Regions from separate parts of the Aeribacillus sp. JST-2 genome, predicted to be linked through region 1. Evidence: predicted binding sites of a transcription regulator. Region 1 holds the regulator's gene; each other region holds the start of a gene.
What was found. The regulator Rex, encoded in region 1, represses fermentation and respiration genes when NADH is low (regulators of the CRP and FNR family bind a similar motif). The targets are predictions, from matches to a motif close to TTGTGAAATATTTCACAA.
Positions count from the first base shown of each region.

Region 1 (3,283 bases):
GATGGTTTGTCGGTTCATCAAGGATAAGCAAATCGGGATTTGTCAAAAGAAGCTTGCCAAGCGCTAATCTAGTCTTTTGGCCTCCGCTTAAAACGGAAATTTTGGTTGAGTAATCATAATCGGAGAAGCCTAATCCATGCAAAACGGAGCGGATGTCCGCCTCGTATTGGTATCCGCCTTTTTCTTTAAATGAATGTTGAAGCAAATCATATTCTTTCATGAAACGTTCCAGTTGGCTGCTTCCTGTAGAGGGATTTATTTCCGCCATTTTTTGTTCAAGGTGTCTCATCTGTTTTTCCATTTTTCGAAGGTCTTCGAATACCGTCAGCATTTCTTCCCAAATCGAACGATCTGATTCCAACCCTGCATTTTGGGCCAGATAACCAATTGTTAAGTCCTTCGGATTTACGATTTCACCTGAATCATATGACATCTCACCGGCAATGATTTTTAATAAAGTTGATTTTCCAGCGCCGTTTCGTCCCACGAGAGCAATTTTATCTCCCGTTTGGATTTCAAGTTTAATATTCGATAGAATAAGATCAGCGCCAAAATATTTCGTAATTTGGTTTAGCTGCAATAACATCATGTTTGTTCACCTCAATCTATGATAGGATTAGTGTAGCTCATAGATTCTCATTCGAGCAAGAAAAGGTCAAGAAATTGTAACAATCATCCAAAAGACAATATGAAAAAAATAGTGTATAGTTTTAATGTAGAGCAGAGTAAAGGCTAAAACGGCTGCGCATTTAAGATGGAGAAGAGCATAGAGCAATTATGCGAACAAAAAAATTGTAAAATTATAGAAACTACTACGTGGAAGCGTTAACACGATCCGCAGTTTTAAACAGCTGTGACCTGAAATGAATAGTTTCGATCGATATCACTGTTCGTTTGTTGATAGCGAGGGATGAACATGAATCAAGATCAATCTAAAATACCGCAAGCAACTGCCAAAAGGTTGCCATTATATTATCGTTTTTTGCAAAATTTGCACGCATCAGGGAAACAACGTGTTTCCTCAAAGGAGCTGAGCGAAGCAGTCAAAGTAGATTCAGCGACGATAAGAAGAGATTTTTCTTATTTTGGAGCATTAGGCAAAAAAGGTTATGGATATAATGTGAATTATTTGTTATCATTTTTTAGAAAGACGCTTGATCAAGATGAATTGACAAAAGTCGCCTTGATTGGAGTCGGAAATTTAGGAACCGCTTTTTTAAAATACAATTTTACGAAAAATAATAACACACAAATTGTGGTTGCTTTTGATGTTCAAGAAGATAAAATAGGAAAGGAAGTTGGGGGAGTTCCTGTCTATCATTTGAATGAACTGGAAACCGTTTTGCCGGAAGACGTGCCGGTAGCCATTTTAACAGTTCCGGCTACAGAGGCGCAAAGCATTACTGATCGTTTAGTGAAAAAAGGAATTAAAGGAATATTGAATTTTACGCCGGCCCGCCTGAATGTTCCGGAAAACATTCGCATCCATCATATTGATTTATCTGTCGAACTGCAGGCGCTTGCATATTTTTTGAAGCATTATTCTGATGAACAATAAAGGAGTGTTCGCATTATGCCGACAATCGGACCTGGGAGCCTGATCCTCATCATCATTGCAGCTCTTCTTATTTTCGGACCGAAAAAACTCCCTGAACTTGGAAAAGCCGCAGGGGATACGTTAAAAGAATTTAAAAAAGCGACAAAAGGATTAACGGACGATAAAGAGGATGAAAAGAAAAAAGAAGAGTGAAAGAATGGATGAAACGTTATGAAAGATAAAAACATGTCTGTGTTGGAACATATAGCAGAGTTGAGAAAACGGCTGATCATTGTAGTCGTTTTCTTTTTCATTGCCTTCATTGCCGGTTTTTTCTTGGCCAAGCCGATCATCGTTTATTTACAGCAGACAAGCGAAGCCAAGCGTTTTGTATTAAATGCCTTTCGCCCCGCTGACCCGTTAATGGTGTATATGCAGTTTACTTTCATTATCGCCGTTGTTTTAACTTTGCCCGTTTTATTTTATCAGTTGTGGGCTTTTATCAGCCCAGGGCTTTATGAAAAAGAAAGGCGAGTGACGTTAAGCTATATTCCCATTTCGCTCATATTGTTTTTTTCAGGTGTAGCGTTCTCTTATTTCGTTTTGTTTCCGTTTGTCATAGATTTTATGGAGCGTATTGCTGATGATTTAAACATTGAGCAAATGATCGGGATCAATGAATATTTTCGGTTTTTGCTGCAGTTAACATTGCCGTTTGGTCTGTTATTCGAATTGCCCGTTGTCATTATGTTTTTCACAAGGCTTGGAATCATCCATCCGGCATTTTTGGTAAAAATCAGAAAATATGCTTATTTTGTTTTGCTCGTCATTGCAGCGATTATTACGCCGCCGGAAATCGTCTCCCATTTAATGGTAACAATTCCGTTGTTGATTTTATATGAAATCAGCATCATTGTTTCAAGATTCGCTTATAAAAGGTCGCAACAATCAAAAGCAAAAGAAGAAAAAAATCCAAAATAAAAGGTGCTGTCCAAAAAACGGTTTTTCAGACGAATTTATGAAAAAAGCAAGACCCAGGAATGCTGTTATATCAACATTCTTGGGTCTTTTACTTGGAAACATGTGAGACTAAAATGAACTTTATAGACAGTCCCTTATTTTTTGTTTTTTCGAAGCTTATAGGAAAAAGCAAACATTCGAAGCGAAACGGCAAAATCAAATGTAGCTAAAACCATCAATATGAATGTCGGGATTGACCACAAACCATCTTTTGCGCTTTGTATTGCCAAATATGTAAATAAAACTCCCATGGTGAAATAAAATAGTCCCATGGAATTCGGATTTAACTTCATACTCTCAGATGCCTCCAATAATTGTTTGAATTTGTTCCATTTGTTGAATCATGTTTTCAATGTCGTCGCGAAATATCGTTTGAATGAGCACAACGATCGTATTCATCATTGTATGGGCAAAAATAGGAACTAAAATTCGTTTTGTTTTGACATATAAAAAGGCAAACGTAAATCCCATCGAAGCATAAAGCAATATGTGTTCGGGCTCGCCATGGACGATCGCAAACAGCAAGGAACTGACAAGAGCGCCGATAAAGAAGTTTGTTTTACGATAGATAGCGCCAAAAATAATTTTTCGAAAGATGATTTCTTCCAAGATCGGGCCTATTATCGATGTGACAATGATCAAATAAGGCGTTACTTCTATCAGATCAATGATCAGCTGAGTGTTTTCCGATCCAGGGCGAATGTTAAATATATATACTTCGATATT
Region 1 is NZ_JBVVUU010000016.1:51,652-54,934, reverse strand. Features, by position in the region: gene AC0KTX_RS10010 (ABC-F family ATP-binding cassette domain-containing protein) at 1-589, opposite strand, end outside; gene AC0KTX_RS10005 (redox-sensing transcriptional repressor Rex) at 917-1,558, shown strand; gene tatA (twin-arginine translocase TatA/TatE family subunit) at 1,574-1,750, shown strand; gene tatC (twin-arginine translocase subunit TatC) at 1,769-2,518, shown strand; gene AC0KTX_RS09990 (YdiK family protein) at 2,653-2,808, opposite strand; gene AC0KTX_RS09985 (lysostaphin resistance A-like protein) at 2,855-3,283, opposite strand, start outside.

Region 2 (3,283 bases), on a different contig from region 1:
TACTCTTATGTTTCTGTTGTCGAATTAAGCAGCTATTTGGCAAGCGGCAGCGATGGCGACCCATATCAAAATCCTTATGTCCGCTCTCGGCTATACCCGATTTTGCCAAAAACAAAATACATTTGTTTTTATCCGATGGACAAGCGGCGCCAAGGAAATGACAACTGGTATATGCTGCCAATGGAAGAGCGGCGCAGCCTGATGAGAAGCCACGGAATGATTGGCAGAAAGTACGGGGATAAAGTGAAGCAAATCATTACTGGATCAGTCGGTTTTGATGATTGGGAATGGGGCGTCACGTTATTCTCAGACGACGTCTTGCAATTTAAAAAACTTGTATATGAAATGCGTTTTGATGAAGCAAGCGCCCGCTACGGAGAATTTGGTTCATTTTTCGTCGGCAACATTTTGCAGCCTGAAAAAGTGGCAGCTTTTCTGCATGTGTAAAAAAAGATTGTGGCATTAGCGCACAACATTCTGAAAGCAGCAGGCACAGATAAAAATTGAAACATACAAAAAGGCAAGTGGAGAAAAACGAGCTGCTTTTTCTCCACTTGCTTCATTTTTCTTACGATTAGTCAAGGGGATTCCGTGAATTAATTTTAGGAGGAAGGGGTGCTCCTTCTTCCTAAAATTAATTTTCCCATGCCAAAATAAGACCTACTCTAGGCTCACTATGCTATCTTACAACAATTTTATAATTGTCAATTAAATTGTGTGTAATAAGATGGAGGGCACTTCAATAACTTATTCACACATGCAATGGACGCAACTTTATGACATTTGTTATAAGGTTGCGTTTTTTTTTCAAACGGTTATAAAAAAATTTTCCTTCACATACATTGAAATGAACGATCAAAAGTTGGTTTTTCGTTTTCCATGAAAAAGGAAGGTGAAACAATGGCTATTATACCCACATACTGAAGAAGAAGTAAAACTTTTGGCAAGATTAATACGGGCTGAAGCAGAGGGGGATGGAAATTTAGGAATGCTTCTCGTCGGCAATGTAGGGGTAAACCGCGTTCTGGCCAATTGCTTGGACTTTAGAGGCATCCGCACTATCCGGCATATGGTTTTCCAAAGCCCCGGCGGATTTGAAGCAACTCAAAAAGGTTACTTTTATCAAGCGGCAAGGCAAAACGAAATCAATTTAGTAAGAAAATTGATTAATGGAAACCGTTATCATCCTGCTGAAACTTCTTTATGGTTTTTTAAACCTGTCGGCGATTGCCCCCCTACATGGTATAACCAATACAATGCAGGCAGATATAAATCCCATTGCTTTTACTTTCCTGCCCAATCTGTTTGTCCAGGTGTATACAGGTATTAGGAGGTGTTTAAATTGAGCAAAAAAAGCCAACCGAATCGGCAGCAGCAAGTTTATTCGGCGCCGTCAACTCCCCCGGTACAGCCAACTTACCCCTATGGATTTTATGCACCAAGCGGATCTGTCATTGGAGCTTCTCCTCCCGCTCAAGGAGGTGCAGCCGCCGGCCAGCATGTACCTGGTATGCTGCCCCTTGAAGAGTCGTATATTGAAAATATATTGCGTTTAAATAAAGGAAAAATGGCCACCGTTTACATGACCTTTGAAAATAATCCACAATGGCCTGCAAAAGTGTTTCGGGGAGTTATTGAGGCTGCCGGAAGGGATCATCTCATATTAAGCGATCCGCAAACAGGAAGACGCTACCTGCTTTTGATGGTTTATTTGAATTATGTTACATTTGATGAACCAATCGAATATACGTATCCTTACGGTCTTGCAACCTATTCTCCCAGATAAATCCCGTTTTATGCGGGATTTTCATTTTTTCAAAAAATTTTCATAACTATACAAGCACCATTTGGTGTACAATATATTTGTGAACTTTTTCACAAAATTAGAAAGGAGCATTTTCTATGGCTATCAAACAGGTTAACCGTGTAGCATTAATCGGGACAGGCCTTGTCGGTTCCAGCTATGCTTTCGCCCTCTTAAATCAAGCAGTCGCAGAAGAGTTGGTGCTTATTGATGTTAACAAAGAAAAGGCAATCGGTGATACGATGGATTTAAACCACGGAATGCCATTCGCCCCATCTCACATGAATATTTGGTATGGAGATTATTCGGATTGTAAAGACGCCGACATTGTTGTCATATGTGCTGGAGCCAATCAAAAAAAGGGAGAAACCCGATTGGATCTTGTTGAAAAAAACATCTCTATTTTTAAAAATATTGTAAAAAATGTTACAGACAGCGGGTTTAATGGCATTTTCCTAATCGCAACAAATCCAGTTGATATTTTAACATATGCAACATGGAAGTTTTCTGGATTTCCTAGAGAGCGGGTCATCGGTTCCGGCACTATTTTAGACACAGCCAGATTCCGTTATTTGCTAGGAGATTATTTTAAAATTGACCCGAAAAATGTTCATGCATACATTATTGGCGAACATGGCGACACCGAACTGCCCGTCTGGAGCCATGCTGATATCGGCGGCATTCCCGTTCTCCAATTAATCGAGAAATACCCCGACTACAAAAAAGAAGATATGGAAGATATTTTCGTTAACGTACGCGAAGCCGCCTACCATATCATTAACAAAAAAGGAGCCACTTATTATGGAATTGCACTAGGGCTTGTCCGTTTAACAAAAGCGATATTGAAAAATGAAAACTCCATTTTAACCGTTTCTGCTTATTTAAACGGAGAATACGGACATGATGATATTTATATCGGCATTCCGGCGGTTGTCAACAGAAATGGCATACAAAAAGTCATTGAGCTGCCTTTAAACGAAGAAGAAAGCATGCAATTCGCCCATTCTGTTGAAGTGCTGAAAAAGACGATGAAGCCATTTTTTTGATGTTTACAGTTAAAAAAACCGGGCGTAAAAAAGCGTCCGGTTTCTCTTTTTAGCGTACAAAGAAAGTTCTGTATGGGAGATCCTCTTCTTATCTTCCTTCTGCTCTTGTGTTAAAAACTTCCTAAATCAAGATCATGCTTTAAATAGCGATTTTAATACCATCCTTGGACAGTGCAGCTGGCAGCCATACAAAAGAACATTCCGTATCTTTTATTGGATTGGTGGATGTTATTTGATCATTTTAGCATCAGTTAGCGGCCAAAAAATAAATTTTGCATTACCCACCACTTCTTTCATTGGTATGACTCCAATATGACGGCTATCTTTACTAATGCGTCTATTAATAAAGTGTCTTTTGGCACCCTTTCATAACCCCATAAACTTTTTACAGTGAAATCGTCAGTAAGAAGTGTATCTTTGCCAAATTGTTCTT
Region 2 is NZ_JBVVUU010000010.1:57,438-60,720, forward strand. Features, by position in the region: gene hemQ (hydrogen peroxide-dependent heme synthase) at 1-447, shown strand, start outside; gene AC0KTX_RS07510 (cell wall hydrolase) at 893-1,330, shown strand; gene gerQ (spore coat protein GerQ) at 1,343-1,786, shown strand; gene AC0KTX_RS07520 (L-lactate dehydrogenase) at 1,903-2,850, shown strand; partial or broken gene lepB (signal peptidase I) at 3,079-3,283, opposite strand, start outside.
Region 2: AC0KTX_RS07520 (L-lactate dehydrogenase) is a predicted target of Rex. The motif match lies at 1,864-1,881, and genes of this name have one in related genera.

Region 3 (3,283 bases), on a different contig from region 1:
AATGAGAGGCCGGCACGCTTCGCTTACTTTTAACACCGGTTTTTTCTTTACATAATAGAAATAGCTGATTGGCAGGGCAGGGAGGCAATAGATGGCCCATGCCGTCGGTCCCCAATGAAAAATTCCATATGCGGCCGCCCATTCAACGGCTTCTTTTGATCTAGGTTCGATGCCAAATGGAGGTCCCGTATAGTAGTAAGCCCATTCAATCGTTCCCCAATAAAGAACACTTGATCCAATTCCAGCGCAAAAAAGCATAGCTGCCCAAGATAATGTCGGAAACTCAGCCTTTTCTAAAGGATCCCCCAGTTTGATTTTTCCGTATCGGCTAAAAGAAACATAAAGAATAAAAATCAATACTGCTGCACCCATGATTAAATACAATATTCCAAATTTTTGTGTTAAAAAGCTGCTGGCAGCTAATACAATGGCTTCGCCTTGTTCAGGGAATACTGCTAATGGAGCGGCTACAATTAACAGCAAAAGCAGCGCCCCGATAAAGGTCGGCCAATCCATAATGTTTCGATTCTTCATCAAATCCCCCTTTAAAAAAGATTACATTTTATTATATCTTTAAACAAAATTGATAGAAAGTTTGATTTTTCAGATTAATTTGTCGTAATAAGCTTTTTTATTCAATTTATTTTATTTTTTATAAGAAATCCTTATAAATGCTCTCGATTACGGCCAAATCCTTACGTTTCACATTTTGCTTGGCCGAAAAACAAAATCGATGAAATGGGCGTCTAAAAAAGTTAAACTTTGAGAAAAGAATATAAAAGAAAGGATGATGATGATGAATAAAGTGATCGAAACCATTTTAAACCATCGATCCGTTCGAAAATTTGAAGATCGGCCGCTTACGGATGAACAAATACGCTTAATTGTGGAATGTGCCCAATCGGCCTCGACTTCAAGTTACATACAAGCTTACTCAATCATTGGGGTGAAAAATCCGGAAACGAAAAAAAAACTTGCGGAACTGGCGGGGAACCAAGACTATGTGGAAAAAAGCGGCCATTTATTTGTTTTTTGCGCAGATCTGCACCGGCACGAACTAATAGGCGAAATGGAAGATAAAGACGTGACGGTATCCTTGGAAAGCACAGAAAAATTTATGGTTGCGCTTATTGATGCGGCATTGGCCGCGCAAAATGCTGCATTAGCCGCTGAGTCCATGGGGCTTGGCATTTGTTATATTGGCGGAATTCGCAACAATTTAGAGGATGTTTCGGCGCTGCTAAAAGTTCCTGATCGGGTCATCCCGCTTTTTGCCATAACGGTCGGCTATCCGGCCGTTGATACCGGAAAAAAACCCCGATTGCCTTTACATCATGTTTATCATGAGGAAGAATATGAGCAAAACGAAGAAATATATAAACAGGGGCTTCTTGAATATAATCAAATAGTATCCAAATATTATGAAAAACGTACAAATGGTGTCCGCAAAGATACTTGGACAGGGCAAATGGCTCGCGCTCTTTCAAATCCGGTGAGAATGTATATGAAACAATTTGTGGAAAGAAAAGGCTATAACTTAAAATAATATGAACAGTTTCTTGCCAAGTTGTCTCTGTTGCGGTATGGACAAATTGTTTGATGAAATAAATGGAAATCAATTTTGGGAACATGGAAACAATGAGATTATCCGCTTTTGTTAAAAATGGATAGATTTAGAAATTAGCTGATTTTCCGATCGTATAGTATGTAGAAAACAAAAAGACCGATGTGTGCGAATAGAAAAACCGGGCGTTGATGTTTTTCGCCCGGTTTTCCTATGCGTCTATTAGCAATAGAGGCAATCATTCCTTTCGATTCACATGATTTCCTGTTTTGTGTCAGATTGATGGCGATTTTTTTACAAAATTTTAATCTTTTATTGACTGTTTATTGAATTCAAGTTTTTTTACATAAATTTGTGATAAAGTTCACTTACAACAGATGATTTTTGTTTCAAAGTGAATGGTTGACGTTTTTTGGCACATTTTTGAAAATCCTAGGGGGGATCACAATGCCGGCCAAACCAAGTTGGCTGAAGTTGGTTATGAAAGTTTTGCCATTATCCGTTTTGCTCCTGCTATCAGGATGCAGCGAACGGTTTGTCTTATTAAATCCAAAGGGGCCGGTAGCGGCTGTTCAAAAAGATTTAATCCTTTGGTCTGTTGGATTTATGCTTTTGATTATTGTCGTCATTTTTTCATTGTTTGCGATTATTTTGTGGAAATACAGGGAAAGACCTGACAATATGGATTATGAACCGCCCGAACAGCATGGGAATACAGTGCTTGAAATTGTTTGGACGGCGATTCCTGTGTTGATTGTCATTGCTTTGGCGATTCCAACGATAAAAGCGACATTTGAACTTGAAAAACCGCCTAAGGAATCAAGAGGTGTGGAGCCTATTGTCATCCATGCAACAGCAGCAGATTGGAAATGGATTTTCAGCTACCCGGAGGAAAATATCGAAACGGTTAATTATGTCAACATTCCAAAAGATGTTCCGGTGGAATTTAAATTAACAGCTGTTGGCGGGATGAGCGCTTTGTGGATTCCGGAGTTGGGCGGACAAAAATATAATATGGCTGGAATGGGAATGACTCTTTATTTGGAAGCTGACCATGTCGGTACGTTTAAAGGGCGAAATTCAAACTTTACAGGAGAAGGATTTGCTCATCAAACATTTGATGTCAATGCAATGGAAAAAGAAGATTTTTATAAATGGGTGAAAGAAACACAAGCATCTGCTCCATTGCTGACGAAAAAACAATTTAACGAAATCATCCAAGTCGGTGTTTTAAAAGATCAATTGACTTTTTCGGGAACGCATTTGGCGTGGGTCGATTTTGCGAAACAAGGCGAACATTTAGAAAATATGCCCGCGAAAGAAAAGCACGGCACGATAAAATTGGAGGAAGTTGAACAGAAAGATGATTCTGACCATCAAGATAACCGTGAACAAGAAAACCATCAACACCATGGACATTAATCGAAAGGAAGGAGGAACGGGCTGTGAAATGGGATGAATTTTTTGTTACCGGCGAACCCCTTATCTATATGGCGGATGCAGCCATTGTATTAACGATCATTGGAATTGTTTTTGTACTAACTTACTTTAAAAAATGGAAATGGCTTTGGAAAGAGTGGTTAACAACTGTTGACCATAAAAAGATCGGGATCATGTACATTATTTCCGCTGTGTTAATGCTTTTCCGAGGGGGCGTAGACGCACTTTTAATGCGCGCCCAATTGACAGTGCCTAACAATACGTTTTTAGATTCACAGC
Region 3 is NZ_JBVVUU010000010.1:83,282-86,564, reverse strand. Features, by position in the region: gene AC0KTX_RS07670 (BCCT family transporter) at 1-534, opposite strand, end outside; gene nfsA (oxygen-insensitive NADPH nitroreductase) at 797-1,546, shown strand; gene qoxA (cytochrome aa3 quinol oxidase subunit II) at 2,012-2,986, shown strand; gene qoxB (cytochrome aa3 quinol oxidase subunit I) at 3,010-3,283, shown strand, end outside.
Region 3: qoxA (cytochrome aa3 quinol oxidase subunit II) is a predicted target of Rex. The motif match lies at 1,917-1,934, and genes of this name have one in related genera.